DNA from 3 places in the Ruminococcus sp. 8Y-12 genome. Region 2 is predicted to be linked to each of the others. Evidence: riboswitches for the same ligand, from Rfam matches in the RefSeq annotation. Region 2 holds a riboswitch; each other region holds the start of a gene.
The links. Region 2 has a riboswitch for ZMP and ZTP ahead of AC0THY_RS17945 (formate--tetrahydrofolate ligase). Riboswitches for the same ligand answer to the same signal wherever they lie in the genome.
Positions count from the first base shown of each region.

Region 1: linked by a shared signal. The riboswitch ahead of AC0THY_RS19850 (NAD(P)-binding protein) and the one ahead of AC0THY_RS17945 (formate--tetrahydrofolate ligase) in region 2 are both predicted to bind ZMP and ZTP.
Region 3: linked by a shared signal. The riboswitch ahead of AC0THY_RS11960 (IMP cyclohydrolase) and the one ahead of AC0THY_RS17945 (formate--tetrahydrofolate ligase) in region 2 are both predicted to bind ZMP and ZTP.

Region 1 is NZ_CM176623.1:4,874,001-4,880,438, reverse strand. Features, by position in the region: gene AC0THY_RS19860 (TfoX/Sxy family protein) at 1-218, shown strand, start outside; gene AC0THY_RS19855 (GGDEF domain-containing protein) at 267-2,186, shown strand; ZMP/ZTP riboswitch at 2,293-2,374, shown strand; gene AC0THY_RS19850 (NAD(P)-binding protein) at 2,674-4,506, shown strand; gene AC0THY_RS19845 (NADH-dependent [FeFe] hydrogenase, group A6) at 4,500-6,233, shown strand; gene AC0THY_RS19840 (DUF6472 family protein) at 6,419-6,438, shown strand, end outside.
Region 2 is NZ_CM176623.1:4,436,216-4,442,653, reverse strand. Features, by position in the region: gene AC0THY_RS17950 (bifunctional diguanylate cyclase/phosphodiesterase) at 258-2,495, shown strand; ZMP/ZTP riboswitch at 2,570-2,653, shown strand; THF riboswitch at 2,721-2,812, shown strand; gene AC0THY_RS17945 (formate--tetrahydrofolate ligase) at 2,933-4,618, shown strand; gene AC0THY_RS17940 (formate/nitrite transporter family protein) at 4,687-5,463, shown strand; gene AC0THY_RS17935 (SGNH/GDSL hydrolase family protein) at 5,595-6,438, shown strand, end outside.
Region 3 is NZ_CM176623.1:3,105,921-3,112,358, reverse strand. Features, by position in the region: gene pepF (oligoendopeptidase F) at 1-251, opposite strand, end outside; gene AC0THY_RS11980 (GntR family transcriptional regulator) at 445-837, shown strand; gene AC0THY_RS11975 (ABC transporter ATP-binding protein) at 834-1,532, shown strand; gene AC0THY_RS11970 (hypothetical protein) at 1,526-2,326, shown strand; gene AC0THY_RS11965 (phosphoribosylaminoimidazolecarboxamide formyltransferase) at 2,431-3,609, opposite strand; gene AC0THY_RS11960 (IMP cyclohydrolase) at 3,619-4,332, opposite strand; ZMP/ZTP riboswitch at 4,418-4,502, opposite strand; gene AC0THY_RS11955 (methyltransferase domain-containing protein) at 4,506-6,029, opposite strand; gene AC0THY_RS11950 (peptidoglycan recognition protein family protein) at 6,036-6,438, opposite strand, start outside.

The DNA.
Region 1 (6,438 bases), 440 kb from region 2:
AACAGCTGAGGCAGGCGGGTATAACAAATACGGAGCTGCTTCGGAAAATGGGGAGTCAGCAGGCATGGCTGAAGATTAGGGAGAACGACAGCACAGTTTGCCTTCACTGCCTCTATGCACTGGAGGGGGCGGTGCAGGGAATCAAGAAGGCACTGCTGGCGAAGGAGAAAAAAGAAGAGCTCAGAGAGTTTTTTCAGTCAGTGACTCGGGAGAGCTAGGGCCAGAGAGGCAAAAAGCTTCAGTTAAACGGGAAGAGGGGAAACTACATGCAGAAAATTTTCACAAATTATATTAGCTTTGTAGTGACAGTTGCACTGCTGACGATCCTGGCCCTCAACTGGGTGCTCCTTCAGAACAGCACCAGAGAGCAGATGGTGGAAAATTCAGTGCTGAAGCTGGAGCAGATCGCCAGGACACTGGAAAGCAATGAGGTGGAGCTTGAAAATCTGAAGGAGAGCCTTGATGAAGACTACCTGACAAGGGCTTACGCATTTGCATATATTATTCAGCAGAATCCGGGTGTTTTGGACAGCCAGCAGGAATTGGAACAGGTAGCCAAGCTATTAAATGTGGACGAGCTGCATGTGATTGATGAGAAGGGTATCCTGTTTGCAGGCAGTATACCCAAGTATTTTGGTATGGACTTTCGTGATACGGATCAGACAAGGGAATTTTTAAGTATACTGGATGACCCGGAGTCCTATCTGGTACAAGATATCCGCCCAAACGGCTATGAGCAGAAGGTTTTTCAGTACATTGGGGTTGCAAGGAAGGATCAAAAGGGAATTGTACAGGTGGGGATGGCTCCGGACAGGATGCTGGAAGCCCAAAAGAGAAACCAGCTGGATTACATATTATCCAGGATGCCTGTGGATTCGGGCAGCCTTCTGTTTGCCATTGGCAGTGGGGAGGAAACCGCATTGGTAAATACAGATCAGGGGCAGGAGGAAAAAAGGATAGAGGACCTGGGCTTAAAACAGGATAGGCTGGCGGAATTTTATAACGGCAAATTTGGCAGGTACGAGGATGAGCGGGTATACTATGTAATCCGCAGGTATGGGGATTTGCTGCTGGGGGTGGGGCAGACGGAGAAAGGCCTGTATGCTGCTGCTGTCAGCCAGACCATGTTGACTGCCATATTTCTGCTCTTGACCTGCCTGATTGTAATTTGGGTGTTGAATCGGCTGCTCAAGCGACAGATTGTAGATGGGATACATACCATCTCAGATAAACTGTCTGAGATAACAGAGGGCAATCTGAATACAGTGGTTCAGGTGGAGAGCAATCCAGAATTTAAGCAGCTGAGCCTGGGAATTAACAAGATGGTCCAGGGGATTCTGGATGCTACTGTGAGGGTGTCTGAGGTCATTGATATGGTGGATATGCCCATAGGCGTCTTCGAGATCGGAAAGGAGTCGCGCCAGGTGATGGCCACGGATAGGCTTCGGACGGTACTGGGATGGACGGAGGAAGAGGCCTTGCAGTATACTGCTGACAGGGAATTGTTTTGGGAAAAGCTGCAGCAGATCATGGGCAGCCCCATGGAGGGGGAGAACGATATCTTTTGTATACACGCAACACCTAAGCGCTGGGTTCGGATCAGAATAAAAGAGGATAACGGCAGCGTGTTCGGGGTGGCGGCGGATGTGACAGAGGAGACCAGGGAAAAGATCCGGATAGAGCATGAACGGGACTATGACTCACTGACCGGACTCTGTAATATTGATATCTTTAAAAAAGAGGTGGAGAGCATACTGCAGCAGGGGACTTTGGGATATGCGGCGATGGTCATGATGGATCTGGACAATTTTAAAAGGATCAACGATAAATACGGTCATGACTGTGGGGACGAATATCTGAGAAAATTTTCGCAGATGCTCCGTCAGTACCATCATGAGCATGGTATCACGGCGAGAAGATCCGGGGATGAATTTTGTCTGTTTCTGCACCACTACGGGTCAAAGGCCCAGATCGCAAACTGCATGGAGGAGTTTTTCGGCAGGCTAAAAGACAGTAAGATGGAGTTCCCCGACGGCAGTGTGCAGGAGATCCGGATTTCAGCAGGACTGGCTTGGTATGGGGAACAGATGCATGCCTACGGGACACTCATGAAAGCTGCAGATTATGCGCTCTATGATGCCAAGAATAGCGGAAAAGCGATGTTAAAACAGTATTCTCTGGAGTGAAAAATGTGACAAAAATATACATAATTTGATAAATTTAGTTAATTGACGGAATGTTTTTGAAGTGGTTGACATTACGGGATTTGAAGGATATAATGAGAAAAAGAGTGTGCATTTTAGATGCTGACGGAAATTGTGAGATAACACAGTGTGTCTAAAATGTTGAAGAGCCGACCGTCTGGGCAGCATTTGTATTTACAAATGTTGTCCTTTTTTATATCATAGGAAAATCCTTCGGAATTCCCTATGATATAAAAAGCCCTCCGGGCGGGATCGCACTGCGGCGGAAAGGAATCATGTCGCTAAAGCGACCCGCCGCAGGCGGAGAATCCCGCGAGCGGGATTCTTTTTCATTACATCGGAAAGCCCTGCTTTGCATACTATTACACTAAGCTGGAAAACGCCTTGTTAAGTGTAATATGTGTCCGGGCGGGATGCGCGCCCTGTTCATTCTTTATATTTTAAAACCTGTATTGGAGAAGGAGGTATTATGAGCAGACTAAGTATTCTGACACAAAATCAGGCACAGACCACAGTGGAAGACCTGTACAAGGACCTGGAGCGAAGGATTTCAGCCAGCCCGCCAGGACTTTGTCCAGTGGATTTGTCCGTATCTTTCTTAAAAATGTGTCATGCACAGAGCTGTGGCAAGTGTGTTCCCTGCCGGATCGGCCTGGGACAGCTGGAAAACCTGATGGAGGACGTCCTGAATGGGGAGGGGTCCTTGGAGACCATTGACCTGATTGAGAAAACAGCCAGGAGCATATTTTACTCCGCAGACTGTGCCATTGGATATGAGGCGGCCAGAATGGTGTTAAAGGGAGTTCACGGGTTCAGGGACGACTTTGAGGAGCATGTACTCAGGGGGAGATGTACCTGTGAACTGAACCAGCCAGTGCCCTGTGTAGCCCAGTGCCCTGCCGGAGTGGATATACCGGGATACGTAGCTTTGGTGGCGGAGGGCCGATACGCGGATGCGGTGCGCCTGATCCGCAAGGACAATCCCATGCCGGCTGTCTGCGGCCTGATCTGTGAGCATCCCTGTGAGGTGAGATGCCGCAGAAGTATGATGGATGACTCTGTAAATATCAGGGGGCTGAAGCGCTTTGCGGTAGACCATGCCGGGGAAGTTCCGGTACCCAAGCCTGCGAAAAAGACAGGAAAGAGGGTGGCAGTGATCGGCGGAGGACCAGGAGGCATCAGCGCGGCCTACTACCTGGCCCTCATGGGACACGAGGTGACGATCTATGAGCAGAGAAAAGAGCTGGGGGGTATGCTGCGCTACGGGATTCCCAATTACCGGCTGCCCAGGGAGGTTCTGGACAAGGAAATCTCCCAGCTTCTGAGCGTTGGGGTGGAGGTGAAGACAGGGATTACGGTTGGAGAGGACCCACGCATTATTGACCTAAAGAACCAGTACCATGCTGTTTACATAGCCATTGGCGCCCATATAGACAAAAAAATCGGAATAGAGGGCGAGGAGGCAGAAGGCGTGATCTCCGCGGTTGAGATGCTCAGGCAGATCGGAGACGGCATTATGCCTGACTTTACCGGAAAGGATATAGTGGTAATCGGAGGAGGTAATGTGGCTATGGATGTGGCGCGCTCCGCAATCCGTCTGGGCGCAAAAAGGCTGCGCATCGCCTACCGGAGGCGCCAGGAGGATATGACTGCAATGCCCGAGGAAGTGGCCGGAGCCATGGAGGAAGGGTGTGAGCTGCTGGATCTGCACTCTCCCCTGCGCATTGAAAAGGATGAGGAGGGAAAGGTTTCCGCTCTGTGGGTGAAGCCGCAGATCATAGGGCCTCTGGTTAAGGGAAGACCTGCTCCTGTGGACTCCTCTGAGCCGGATAAGCGATTAGAGTGCGATACCGTGATTGTGGCCATCGGCCAGGGCATTGAGTCCAAACCCTTTGCAGAGTATGGTATACCGGTGAAGCGCGGCGTCATTGATGCGCTGAGCTGGGGCGGTGTGAAGGATATCCCCGGCGTATTCGCTGGCGGAGACTGCGTAACCGGTCCGGCTACCGTGATCCGGGCCATTGCGGCAGGAAAGGTGGCTGCAGCTAACATTGACGAGTATCTGGGCTACAAGCATACGATCCGGGCGGAGGTGGAGATTCCCAAAGCCCGTCTGGCCAATAGAAAACACTGTGCCAGAATCAATATGAAAGAGCGGTACGCCTTTGACAGGGCAAAAGATTTTGAACAGATAGAGTGTGGTCTGACGCCGGAGGAGGCGAGCCAGGAGGCGAACCGCTGCCTGCGCTGCGACCACTTTGGATTTGGAGTATTTAAAGGAGGCAGAGTGGACAAATGGTAAAATTGACAATCGATTCCATACCGGTGGAAGTGGAAAATGGCACTACGATTTTAGCAGCAGCGGCATCTGTCGGAATTCAGATCCCAACCCTCTGCTATTTAAAAGATATCAATGAGATCGGCGCATGCCGAGTGTGCGTGGTGGAGGTGGAGGGAAATGCGAAGCTTCAGCCAGCGTGCAACAATACTGTGACTGAGGGCATGACAGTCTACACCAACAGCCCGAAGGTGAGGGAGACACGCAGAGTAAATGTGGAGCTGATCCTCTCCCAGCATGACTGCCACTGCGCAACTTGTGTGAGAAGCGGCAACTGTAAGCTTCAGACCATTGCCAATGATCTGGGAATCCTGGAGCTGCCCTTTGAAAAGGAGCTGCCCAGGACAAAATGGCCGAAAGATTTTCCGCTGGTCAGGGATTACAAAAAATGTATCAAATGTATGCGCTGCGTGCAGATCTGTGATAAGGTTCAGTCCCTAAAAATATGGGATGTGGCCAATACCGGTTCCAGGACAACCGTGGACGTATCCATGAACCGCAAGATTACGGATGCAGACTGCGTACTCTGCGGTCAGTGCATCACCCACTGCCCTGTGGGGGCACTCAGGGAGAGGGACGATACCGAGAAGGTGATGGCAGCCCTGGCTGATCCTGACAAAATTACGATAGTTCAGGTAGCACCGGCTGTACGCGCAGCCTGGGGAGAACCCTTTGGCGTTTCAAGGGAGTTTGCCACCGTGGAGCGGCTTGTATCTGCCCTGCGGAAGATGGGATTTGACTATATCTTTGACACAAACTTCAGCGCGGATTTGACCATTATGGAGGAGGGGAGCGAGTTTTTGAAAAAGCTTCAGAACAAGGAACATGAGACCTTCCCCATGTTCACCTCCTGCTGTCCGGGGTGGGTACGGTTTTTAAAATCCCAGTATCCGGATATGACGGACCAGCTCTCAACAGCCAAATCTCCCCAGCAGATGTTTGGTGCTATGGCTAAGACCTACTATGCCGATCTGATGGGGGTGGATAGCTCACGCATCTATAGTGTGTCCATCATGCCCTGTCTTGCAAAGAAGCAGGAGTGTGCACTCCCCACCATGAATGACGGCGGAACGGGACAGGACGTGGATGTGGTTCTGACCACCAGGGAGGTGGACCGACTCATACGTGCGGAGCACATTGACGTTAAGAGCTTGGAGGAGGAAGCCTTTGACCAGCCTCTGGGAGTGGGTACGGGAGCAGGAGTGATTTTTGGAGCTACAGGAGGCGTGATGGAGGCAGCGCTTCGCAGCGCCTACTATCTGGTGACAGGGGAGAATCCCGACCCCGACGCGTTCAAGGCAGTCCGGGGAATGGAGGGCTGGAAAGAAGCGGAGTTTGACCTGGCCGGCACACCCCTTAAGGTGGCGGTGGCCAGTGGGCTTGGCAACACCCGGAAGCTGATCAGGGCGCTGCGCAAGGGAAAGGTACAGTATGATTTTGTGGAGATCATGGCTTGTCCGGGCGGATGCTCAGGAGGCGGAGGCCAGCCCATTCACGACGGCCTGGAGATGGCAGGGGTGCGTGCGGACAATCTCTATGGGCTGGACCGGGTGAACGACCTGCGTTTCTCCCATGAGAATCCATCTGTGCAGGAGTGCTATAAGACATATCTGCAGAGACCCTTGGGACACCGGGCCCATGAACTGCTGCACACAGACCACCATGGATGGAAGATGCCTGGGGAGGAATAGTAAAATAAGGATTAGGCTCTCTTTTGGGCGGTTGAGTGACGTCACAGTGACTTGCTGCCCAAAGAGAGCTTTATTTTATGGAAATGGGATAGAAATTGCTTGACGAAATAGCCATCTTCTTACACAATACATTTAGAGACGGGTTTAACAGATTATGCCATGAACAGATAAGGAGACAAGAAGGGATGAGAAATAAGACAAACTG
Region 2 (6,438 bases):
GCTATTCTAATAAAGGAACACAAGGGATAAATCACATACTTTGTAAAAGGGGAATGATTGTACAATAAAATGGTCAAATAATTACAATTCAGCCCCGCCCGGTCAGCATCATCTAAACTGCTTTAAGCAGAAAAGGGAGATTGAAGCTTGTAAAACAGAATATATCCAGGTACAATGGAATAGTGGATTTTGCATGTAACGGTGCAGACATCAAATAGTAAAGAAATAGAATAAGTACAGCGTGACGGAGAAAGACCATGATTGAAAGAGATGAGAAAAAGCAGATTGCTGCATCAGTGGCTGTGGTGGTTTTCATCAGCGCAGCGCTGTTGGTGATAAGCTTTATCGGTTTCATGACTTTTAAGAAAGCCCAGACAAATGAAGCAAAGCAATATTTGTATGAAGTGACGGAGCAGTATAAAAATACGGTGGAGAAGCAGATCGACGGGGATATGCAGATGCTGAAGGCGCTCTCTACTTTTATTGGGGAAGGCGGGGAGTTTCAGAAGGAAAAGATCTTGGAATACCTGAAGCTGGAGAACAGCAGAAACCATTTTACCAAGATGGGATATATAGATCTGGACGGTATCGGTTATTTTGTAGGGTTAAACGCAGAAGAATACTATAATGAGGACGTGAGCAGCGAGCAGTTTGTAAAGGAGGCTCTGAGCGGAAAGGCCAACGTGTCGGATACCATAAAGGACCGTTTTACGGATGAATATGTAAACTGCTATGGCGTTCCTATTTATATGGGTGGTCAGATCATAGGGGCCTTGTCCGCCATCAGCAGTGCGGATACGTTCAATACTATCATAGACCGTCCGATTTTCAATGGAAAAGGGTATTTACATCTGATCAAGAGCAATGGGGATTTTGTTGTCCGTGGAGAGAAATTTATTGTCCAGGATGAGCTGAGGAATATTTTCGAAAAAGGGCACATGGGTGCAGAAAAGGAAAAAGAGGTTTTACAAAATATAGGAGGCGGGAAGGACTATTTTACAGATCTCCAGTATCAGGGAGCGAAATACTGGATGAATTTTAAGGCTGTCAACTTCAATGACTGGTATATCTACTGTATAGTACCCCAGGACAGCCTCAGTCAAAATTTTGTAAAAGTAATCAATATAGCCGGGATCGTACTGGGAATCGTGATTCTCATGTTTGCTGTACTTTTTTTATACATATACAGAATCATGAAGCGTAACAGGCAGGCCATTCTCCAATTGGCATATTTTGATCAGTTGACAGGAGCATTTAACAAGGAGAAGTTCTGGGATGATGCCACAAAGCGCCTTTGCAGGGACGGCAGGTATGCATTTGTGGTACTGAATGTGGGGAACTTCCGGTTTTTCAATGAGCTGTTTGGATTTGAGGAGGGAGACAGTCTTTTGATTCATGTGGCCGGGGTATTGCGTGAGTCTCTTCAGCCGGAGGAGCTCTTTTACAGGGAAACAGCGGACAATTTCGGCATGTTGATGAGACTGGATGACAAGAGGCGGCTGGAGAAGCGGCTAAGGGATATCATGGATCGAATTAGCCAATATCCACTGAGGGAAAACCGAAACTACAGCATTGTGTGCAGCTGCGGGGTAAAGGTGATCGAAGCATTCAACAAAAAGATGGATCTGGACCTGTTTATGGATATGGCAGCCATGGCGCTGAAATCTGTGAAGGGAAATCATATGAGTTCCCTGGCTTTTTATGATGAGAAGCTGCACAGAGAGGCATTGGAGAGGAGCACCATTGAAAATCAGATGAGAGAGGCGCTGGAGAACGGAGAATTTTTAGTAAACCTGCAGCCCAAAATAGATCTGAGGACCGGAAGGGCCAAAAGTGCAGAAGCTCTGGTGCGGTGGAAGAGAAAGGATGGCACCATGGTATACCCGGATACGTTTATCCCCATATTTGAGCAAAATGGATTTATCACAAAGCTGGACATGCATATGTTGGAGCAGGTTTGTGCGAAGCTTCGGGAATGGATGGATGCCGGACTGCAGGCAGTGCCCATAGCAGTTAACCAGTCCAGAAAGCTCTTTTACCAGTCCAGCTACCTTCCGGATCTGAGGAAAACACTGGAGAACTACCGTATCGATCCTTCCATGATTATTCTGGAGGTGACGGAGAGTGTGGTGGCAGAGAATACGGGGGAGATCACCCAACTGCTGCAAAAGCTGCATGACATGGGCTTTACGATATCCATGGATGACTTTGGAAGCGGATATTCCTCCCTGAATATACTCAGTGAATTTCCTATTGATGAGCTGAAGCTGGACAAGGTATTTTTGGAGGCCAGGAAAAACAGAATCAGGAAGGAGTCTGTTATGAAGAACGTAGTCCGTCTGGCAAAAGAGCTGCACATTGCCACTGTTGTGGAGGGGGTGGAGACAGAGGAGCAAGTGGAGTTTGTAAAAGAGATCGGATGCGATATCGCTCAGGGGTATTATTTTGCCAAGCCCATGACGATGGAGCGGTTTGAAAAGCAGTTTTTGGAATAGAAAGATTAATTCATGAAATTATTGATAAATTATTGACAAAACCCTTTGCGTGTTGTATATTTATAACATAAACAAAGGGTTTTGATTACTGACGGATAGTTGTGGAGTACCACAGGGAAATCAAAATTATAAGTGGGTCGACCGTCTGGGCAGCATTTTGATTTTTGAGTGTTGCTCTTTTTTTATACAGGCGGGGGATTCCTTTGTCAGTGTAATTCAAGACCCGGTAGAGTAGATGTTATGCGTAAAGTGTCACAGAAGGGGGAGGTTTTCTGTGAACGAAGGATTTTCCGCGTTATAATATCGCTTCCGCTACTGCGTATAAGAAAGAGGGACAGTATGTATCTGTATATGTCCACTGGCTTTACGCGGCATTTTTTTGCCCAAAAACAGTTAATTACCGCGAAAAGCGGCAAAATGAAAGGAGATATTTTATCATGGGTTACAAATCAGACATTGAAATCGCACAGGAAACAGAGATGCTGCCAATCACTGAGATTGCCAAAAAAGCAGGTATTGAGGAGAAATATCTGGAGCAGTATGGTAAGTATAAAGCAAAACTGGATTACAACATGCTCAAAGAGACGGACAAGAAAGACGGCAAGCTGATTCTTGTGACAGCAATCAATCCCACACCAGCAGGAGAGGGAAAGACCACTACCACCGTTGGTCTGGCAGATGGTATGCAGAAGCTGGGCAAAAACGTTATGGTTGCCCTTCGTGAGCCGTCCCTTGGACCTGTTTTTGGAGTAAAGGGTGGAGCAGCCGGCGGCGGATATGCGCAGGTAGTTCCGATGGAAGATATCAACCTTCATTTTACAGGTGACTTCCACGCAATCGGTGCGGCAAACAACCTGTTGGCAGCTATGATTGACAACCATATTTTCCAGGGGAATGCATTAAATATCGACCCCAGAAAGATTACCTGGAGAAGATGTGTGGATATGAATGATCGTCAGCTGAGAAACGTAGTGGATGGTCTGGGCGGAAGAACCAACGGCACACCGAGAGAAGATGGCTACGATATCACAGTGGCATCTGAGATCATGGCAGTTCTGTGTCTGGCAAGCGATATCATTGACCTGAAAGCCAGACTTTCCAGAATCATCGTTGGTTATACATATGGCAAGCCCTCAGAGCAGAAGCCGGTTACCGCTGGGGATCTGAACGCACAGGGCGCTATGACAGCACTCTTAAAGGATGCTCTGAAGCCGAACCTGGTACAGACACTGGAGCATGTACCGGCTATCGTACACGGCGGACCATTCGCAAACATTGCCCATGGATGTAACTCTGTGACAGCTACAAAGATGGCTCTGAAGCTGGCTGACTACACAATCACTGAGGCAGGCTTCGGCGCTGACTTAGGTGCAGAGAAGTTCCTGGATATCAAGTGCCGTATGGCAGGCCTGAAGCCGGATGCAGTTGTAATCGTTGCAACCGTGCGTGCCCTGAAATACAACGGCGGAGTTGCGAAAGCAGATCTCAACAACGAGAATTTGGAGGCTCTGGAGAAAGGCCTTCCGAACCTGCTGAAACATGTGAGCAATATTAAAAATGTATACAAACTGCCCTGCGTAGTAGCTATCAATGCATTCCCGACAGATACAAAGGCAGAGCTGGATCTGGTTGAGACAAAATGTAAAGAGCTGGGCGTAAACGTAGCGCTGTCTGAGGTTTGGGCAAAAGGCGGCGAAGGCGGAAAAGCACTGGCAGAGAAAGTAATCGAGCTGGTTGAACAGCCGAATGACTTTACCTTCTCCTATGAGCTGGAGGGAAGCATTGAAGATAAGTTAAACGCGATTGTCCAGAAGATCTACGGAGGAAAGAAAGCCGTGTTGACTGCAAATGCTCAGAAGCAGGCGAAGCAGCTGGAGGATCTGGGATTTGGCAACTGTCCGATCTGTGTTGCAAAGACACAGTACAGTCTGACAGATGATCAGACAAAACTGGGAGCACCCACCGACTTTGAGGTTACTGTGCGTAACCTGAAGATTTCTGCAGGCGCAGGCTTTATCGTAGCTCTGACAGGAGAAATCATGACAATGCCAGGACTTCCGAAGGTTCCTGCAGCAGAGAAGATCGACGTAGATGAGAATGGAAAGATTACCGGACTGTTCTAAAAAAGATTAATTTTGGGAGCAAATATGCTTGACATATTTGCTCCCAACTGGAGAAGGGGGCGTTTGAGATGTTTCAGGAAGAGTTTCAGGCAGTGTGCAATGCGGGCAATGGAAAGTTAGGCCTGATGAAGAAAAATCCTCTGGGATACTTTGTATCCTCCATGATGGCGGGTGCGTTTATCTCCTTTGGTTCCTTTATTACCTTTGTAATGGGCACGCCGCTGAAAGCAGCGGATGATCCCATGGCGAAATTTGTGATGGCTTTTTGTTTTGCGGCAGCGCTCAGCCTTGTGGTGATGGCAGGCGCAGAGCTGTTTACAGGCAACAATTTTGTGATGGCTTCCGCCTCTCTGGCAAAGGTGGTATCCTGGGGCAATACGGTGAAACTGTGGCTTTTCTGCTATCTTGGAAACCTGGTGGGTTCCTGGATCGCGGTAGGCATTTTCCAGCTTTCAGGCGTACCGTCAGGAGCGGTTGCGGAGTGCTTTGCCTCTGCAGCGGAAGGGAAGATGGCCCTCACACCCATGCAGATGCTTACAAGAGGCATTCTCTGTAATGTTCTCGTATGTCTGGCTGTATGGTGCAGCATTAAGCTGAAAAATGAAGTGGCAAAGCTGATCATGGTGTTCTGGTGTATTATGGTGTTTATGGTTTGCTCCTGTGAGCATAGCATTGCAAACATGAGCATTATGGGCGTGGGACTGCTGAATCCGGGCTCTGCTGCAGTAAGCGTTGGCGGATATGTCCTGAACCTGGTAGTCGTTACCATCGGTAACATCATCGGTGGTGTTGTCTTTGTGGCACTTCCATACTATTTGATTTCTAAAAAGAAAAAAGAGGCATAAAAAAGTCAGAATTTGTGGTATCGCATCGAAAGATGCGATACTTTTTTTGCCTCTGCTGTTGCAGCAGTGTATAAAAGTGTGATATAATGGCAACAAAAATGAAATAAAATTGTAAAAGAAAGGTAATAAAAATGAAAAAGAAAAGACTTTTCATCTTGGCGCTGCTCTGCATACTGTGTGTGGGAGTTTTGGGGATGAAGCCTTCTATGGAGAGCAAAGCTGCTGCAAAGTTCAATCTGATCAAGAATGTCTCCAAAAAGTACACACCCTACGGAAAATGGGTGAAAAACAAAAAGGGATACCGGTACCGCTATGTACACAACCGGAAGTATGTAAAAGGGGTCTGGAGAAAGATTAATGGGAAGATCTACTATTTTAATAAGAAAGGATACCGTGTTACAGGCCCAAAAAAGTTCAAGGGCAATCTGTATTTCCTCAATAAGAGAGGGGTCCTTACCACAGGATGGGTAAACACTAAGGGCAAAAGGTACTATTTTTCCGCAAAGACCGGAGCGGCCATGAAGGGATGGCATACCATTGATAAACAGACTTACTATTTCAATAAATCGGGAGTCATGCTGAGAAACCAGTGGGTCGGTGTCTATTATGTGGGTCCGGATGGGTATATGCTGAGAAATACAAAAGTGGGGGAGTACTATGTGGGCCCGGACGGAAAGAGAATAGAGAATCCCACCGTCCCATCTGAGGAGAGCAAAGTGATCTTTGTGGGGGATTCCCGGTTTGTGGGGATGCAGGAGGCCACACTGAGCAGCGACGTCTACATTGCAAAGGTTGGAGAGGGATATCCCTGGCTGACAGGTTCTGCACTGAAGGCACTGGAGGAGGAGCTTGCGCTCTATCCCAAATCAAAGGTGATATTCAACTTTGGAATCAATGATTTGGGCAGCAATGGACTGGAAAATGCCAACAATTATATCACGCTGTATGCCAGCCTCACAGTGCGATATCCGGATA
Region 3 (6,438 bases), 1.3 Mb from region 2:
TCCTGATGCAGCAGTTGGTTTGCGTACACATATACCTTCTCAAACCTTTGGCTCATCTGGCAATAGCTCCTTAGCATTTCTAAAAACAGCTCACTGCTCTCCCCAAGTCTGCCCTGATAATCCCCAAAAGACTCTATCTCTCTGTCCAAAATCCGGACATCCTCTGCAAATGCCGCCTCTGACTCATAGAGGTCCTCCAAAGCCCAGGTTGTCTCTCTCTCCATTTCACTGCGTTTTTTTTGCTTTATCATAATCCTGCCTCCAATGTCTATCGTTACCTGATTTCTTTTTATGATATCATATACGGAATCTTTTGTCAGTATTCAGAAATCGTTACTGTTCACACGTTCGCAGTAACATGCATAAATCCCCTTGACATTTCATCCGCACCGATGTATTATTGTATTAATCAATTAATACAATAATACAAGAAGAGGTGAGAACATGCCATGGACCCTAAATTCAGAACGCCCGATCTATGCTCAGATTGTGGAAAAGATACAGATGGATATCATATCCGGTGTCTACGCACCGGGTGACAGGCTGCCCTCTGTTCGGGAACTGGCGGCGGAAGCTTCAGTCAACCCCAACACTATGCAGAAGGCATTGACAGAATTGGAACGCACGGAGCTGGTTTATTCCGTCCGCACCAGTGGACGCTTTATCACGGAGGACACAGCGTTGATTACACAGGTAAAAGAAGAACTGGCTGCAGGCCAGGCAATGGATTTTTTAGAGAAAATGACACAGCTGGGATTTCAAACAGAAGATATCTTCCGTCTTATTGAAAAATTGACGCAAGCCCAACCCCAACCAGAAAAGGAGAGAGAAAAATGAGCAGCATATTAGAATGCAGAGATCTGACAAAGGATTTCGATGGACACAAGGCTGTCTGTAATTTAAACTTAACACTGCCTGAAGGAAAAATTGTGGGCCTTTTGGGTCCCAACGGAAGCGGGAAGACTACGCTGATCAAGATGATCAACGGCCTTCTGAAACCCACCTCCGGCGAACTGCTGGTGGGCGGATTTGTCCCTGGCATTGAGTCAAAGAAACTGGTATCCTATCTTCCTGAGCGCACATACCTGGACGAGAGCCTTCACGTGGCGGATACCCTGACCCTATTTCAGGATTTTTACGAGGACTTTGACATGGGCAGAGCGGAGGATATGCTTCAGAAGCTGAAGATCAATCCCCATGATCAGATCAAGACCCTGTCCAAGGGCACCAGGGAGAAGGTGCAGCTGATTCTGGTCATGAGCCGCAGGGCAAGGCTGTACTGCCTGGATGAGCCTATCGCAGGTGTAGACCCGGCAGCCAGAGATTTTATTATGACAACCATCTTAAATAATTATGCACAGGATGCAACCATTCTGATCTCCACGCACCTTATCGCAGATGTGGAAAACATACTGGATGACGTGATCTTTCTTCAAAACGGACAGATCCGGCTCTTTTCCCCAGTAGACGATATCAGATATCAACAGGGAAAATCCCTGGACGGACTTTTTCGGGAGGTGTTCAAATGTTAGGAAAATTGTTAAAGCATGAGTGGATGGCTGTGTCCCGTTTTCTGTTACTTATTCACGGAATTCTGCTGCTGTTCGTTGTGGCAGGAAGAACACTCCTTCTTTTGCCCATACCCAGCAGGATCAGTGGTACGGTGGCTGTATTTTACTCCATGGTCTATGTATTTGCGCTGGGGGCAGTGGCTCTTGGAACTTGTTTTTACCTGATACTGCGCTTTTACCGGAATATGTTTACAGATCAGGGATATTTAACCCATACCCTGCCGGTGAAGCCCTATGAACTGATCTGGTCTAAGTCCCTGGTTTTTCTGGCCTGGATCATTCTGGATGTGCTTGTATGTATTCTGAGCATCCTAATCATAGTCATGGGATTCCAGGATAACGGCTCTGCCAACCTGATAGCCAGCTTAAAAACGGCCTTTGAGCAGCTAAAGGGCGCCTTCGGGAATCTCTGGCCCCTGGCAGTCCTGCTTGTACTCACTATGTTGCTCACCCTGATTTTCCAGTGGATCAATCTGGCTTACTGCGGTATCTGCGTTGGAAGCCTGTTTTCAAAGCATAAGGTCCTGCTCTCTGTGGTATTCTGCGGTATCTTTTATATGGCTGTGCAGATGGTCTATGGAATCTTCATGGTATTTGTAGCTTTCGGACCCATGATTTTCTCCCAAAATTTTAATCCCTCAGCATTTTCCCTGCGGGTCATGATCCTGGGCATTATCGTATTAGCAGTTGTGTTGGGCACTTGCTTCTACAGTGTTTCCAGACTAATTGTGGCGAAACATCTGAATCTTGACTAGTAAATATAGATTTGCGCAGAAAGAGCACCCCCGCGACCAGGGTGCTCTTTCTCACACAAACAATTATAAAAAAACGAAGTTCTGAGAACTGCGCGTTCTCACGATTAGTGGTGGAACAGACGGATTCCGGTAAATGCCATAACCATGTTGTACTTGTTGCAGCAGTCAATCACCAGATCATCTCTCACAGATCCTCCCGGCTCTGCGATATACTGCACGCCGCTCTTACGGGCGCGTTCTATATTGTCACTGAAGGGGAAGAATGCATCGGATCCCAGAGTTACGCCTGTCATCTGATCCAGCCAAGCTCGTTTTTCCTCCCTGGTAAATACTTCCGGCTTCTCCTTAAATATCTTCTCCCATGCGCCGTCAGCCAGCACATCCATGTATTCCTCTCCGATATAAACATCAATGGCATTGTCCCTGTCCGCACGGCGGATACCGTCCACAAACTTCAGGTTCATCACCTTGGGGCACTGACGAAGCAGCCAGTTGTCAGCCTTCTGTCCAGCCAAACGTGTACAGTGGACACGTGACTGCTGTCCGGCTCCGATGCCGATGGCCTGTCCATCCTTTACAAAGCATACGGAATTGGACTGCGTATATTTCAGCGTAATCAGGGCAATCTTCATGTCTCTCAGGGCATCTGCTGAAAGTTCCTTATTCTCTGTCACAATGTTAGAGAGAAGCGCATCGTCAATAGGCAGTTCCTGTCTTCCCTGTTCAAAAGTAATGCCAAATACTTCTTTGTGCTCAATGGGAGCCGGCCTGTAGTTCTCGTCAATCTGAATCACATTATAATTTCCGTTTTTCTTTGCCTTTAAGATAGCCAGCGCTTCCTCCGTGTACCCCGGAGCGATCACGCCATCCGACACCTCGCGTTTGATGATGCTGGCCGTATCCTTATCGCACTCATCGGACAGGGCGATAAAATCACCGAAGGAGGACATTCTGTCCGCTCCCCTTGCCCTTGCATAGGCGCAGGCCAGAGGGGAGAGCTCTCCCATGTCGTCCACCCAGTAAATCTTTGCCAGGGTCTCGTCCAGCGGAAGGCCGATGGCTGCACCAGCTGGGGATACATGCTTAAAGGAGGTGGCTGCCGGAAGGCCGGTGGCTGCTTTCAGCTCACGCACCAGCTGCCAGCCGTTGAAGGCGTCCAGGAAATTGATATATCCGGGTTTTCCGGAGAGTACCTGGATGGGAAGTTCATTACCATCCGCCACATAGATCTTGGAGGGTTTCTGATTTGGGTTGCATCCGTATTTTAACTCTAATTCTTTCATGGCGTCTCCTTATTGATTCTTATTCACTATTTTGGTCTCATAGTTTCCTGTTGCTATATCAATATACCTTACAAAAAGAGAAACTTTATTGTCTTTATCTAAACTGTTCCAGAGCATCTCTGTAAATGCTTCCATGTCATCCGGAATTTCAACTAATTTGGGTTCTCCCTCAAAGCTGGGAAGAGGATTTCCGTCGCATTTATATGTATGGATGAAATGTCCTTCTCCGGCAACCGGATTTTCATAGGCAAAGGTGTAGCGGTTGCAGGCCTCCGGATTGCCATTGTTGCTCTTTAAGATGGACAGTGCATAGTTGTACAGTCCGTCTTCAATATGCATGATTCCGGAAATACGCGGCGTGTAGTTGGGGCCGTCCGGCTCAAACTCTCTGGTTCTTAAAGACTGTTCAAAAGTCATCTGCTTGTCCATTCCCTCATAGATGGTGTCAGTCTGATCTCCATTGGTCACAATTGTCTTGTTCCCCAGCACACGCACCGGCGCGTAGATGATCAGGCTCGGGTCAGTCAGCTTGGACGGGTCAAATGCCTGGGTACGGATTCCCTCTTTGTCTTCCACAAAGATACGGTTGCGGCTGTTCTCACTTCTGCCCATAATAAAATATGCGGTCACAGCTTTTGTCCCGTCAGCGGATTTACCGATTACGATTCCCCTGCCCGGATAGGCATTGCTTTTTAATTCCTGCTCCAAAGACATCATTTCCATTTCCTTTCTCCTTTCGGTGTGAAAAATTACCATTAACTAATACTAATATATATTTCGAAACAACAAAAAACCACCTGAGGACCTCAGTGGTCGCCCAGGCGGTCGGCATTTCTTTTCACGTTGTACTCCCCGTAGGTACTCCTACTTTTCCGCCAGTCGTACAACCTCTATCGTCATATTACACCATTTGTCTCCGTTTGGCAAGTGGGAATTTCAATTAATTTTAAAACAAAGAGTACGCTGCCCTCCCGTTCGTTTATTACCCACCGTCCCAGACGCTCCAGATAGGAAAACTTTTTCAGGCAGTACAATAGAATACTCTCCTCCGGTGTGTACAGCACCAGAATGCCATTCTCTTTGAGTACCTCCGGAACTTTCTTAAAAAAGCCTTCATACAGTCTGGTGATCTGCTCCATATCTTTGGTCCTGGTAACCCCGGGCAGATTACTGACAATCTCATCAAACAGATATTCGTGTCGGAAGTCCAGGAAGTCACGGTTTATATAATTAATCAACACGCCGGCTGCCTCCGCGTTTTCCCTGCCCTTTTCGATAGCCTCACGAAAGATATCCACTCCGTACATGGGATTTGCAGGCTTCAGAAAATTTCGCTCAATCAACATTGTCCCCACTCCGCAGAAGGGGTCCAGCACCTGGGCGTTCTCCTTCAGCCAGGGTTTGGCCAGCTGCATCACAAGCGCCGCGTTCGCCGGGGCAATGGAGGAGGAAAGTGCGTTTTTACGGTAGGAAAAGCGCTCATCCGGCAGGGTATACAGCTTCAGAAGGGGTACATAGCCCCCATCCTTTTTCTCCAGCAGACGCAGTTCCACCTCATAGTCGGACGTGGAATTGATCAGCTGCCTTCCCGTCATCGCCTCCAGAGTCCGGGTAAACTTGCGCAGAAAATCACTCTTTTTGTCCATTGCCAGGCGCCCACGGTACTCCACTCGGAAACAGAAGGGGCCGTTCTCCCTGTGCATGGATCGAATAAATGCAGCAATTCCCCACCCAGCTAACTGTTTTGCAGCCTCCTGGGGCTGTGCATCCACTGTGGTCAGCTTTGGAAGGGGGAAGAGAAGCTCCGTAAAGGTGCGGATTTTCATCAGTCCTTTGACCTCTTTGGACCTAAGCCTCACACCTCCGGCTAAGAGCACATGCTTTTCCTCATCCAGCTGTTCCCTGGTAATCTCCCTGTGGTTGCGGTTTGTCATCAATATCACCTCCCGCTCTTTTGTTCCATCCAGGTAGGTATGCGCAGAGGGCTTTTCGTATTTCAGCACCATTCTTGTCAGCTCCGCCATCTCATCCAGATAATGCTTCTGGTTTTCCGGCTCCATGCTAAGTGTAGCTGCGCGCTCCAGATATTGTTTGATCTCAGGCAGATAGGCGCTGTAATCATACTTTCTCATTGCCTGCAGATAGGCCGGCTTTACAAAGAGCTGTTCCTCCCTCTCGTATGCATCCCACAGGCTGGGCAGCATATCCTCACATTCCATCTCCCCCAGAATCAGAGCCGCGTTTTTTCTTACCTTAGGGTCTTCGTGGTCAAGAAGTGCTCCCAGCCGTGAGAAATCCCCTCCCAGCAGATAGGCAAAAGCACGCTTCTGATCCCCTGCCTTGATCTCTTTTTTCAGCTGAATTAAATTGGCGCGGGTATCCTCCCCCGCACAGATACGTTCATACAGATCTCTTACCATTGCGTTCTACTCACCATTTTCCTCAATGTATTTGGCCACGTCGCTCTTAAACTCCTGCCATTGATTTTCATTTTCCACAAAATATTTGGGACAGTCTTTACCGGTCACATCATAATGGCGTATTACGTCATCCATGCTCAAATCAAATTTACCACACAGAAAAGCTACCAGTTCCACCAGCGACTGGTAGGTGGCATCCGTAAACTCTCCGCTCTCGTCAGGGTGGCAGCACTCAATGGATACGGTGTCAATATTCCTGCTGTTGGATGCATACGCCACCTCTGAGGTGGGGATGCATTGAATGATCTCTCCATCCAGTCCGATCACAAAATTACTGCTCACTTTATTATCCTGGGTGTCCTTTAGATTTTCAAAGTAATCCCGGTTGTTCTGCGCCGTACTCCCCGGA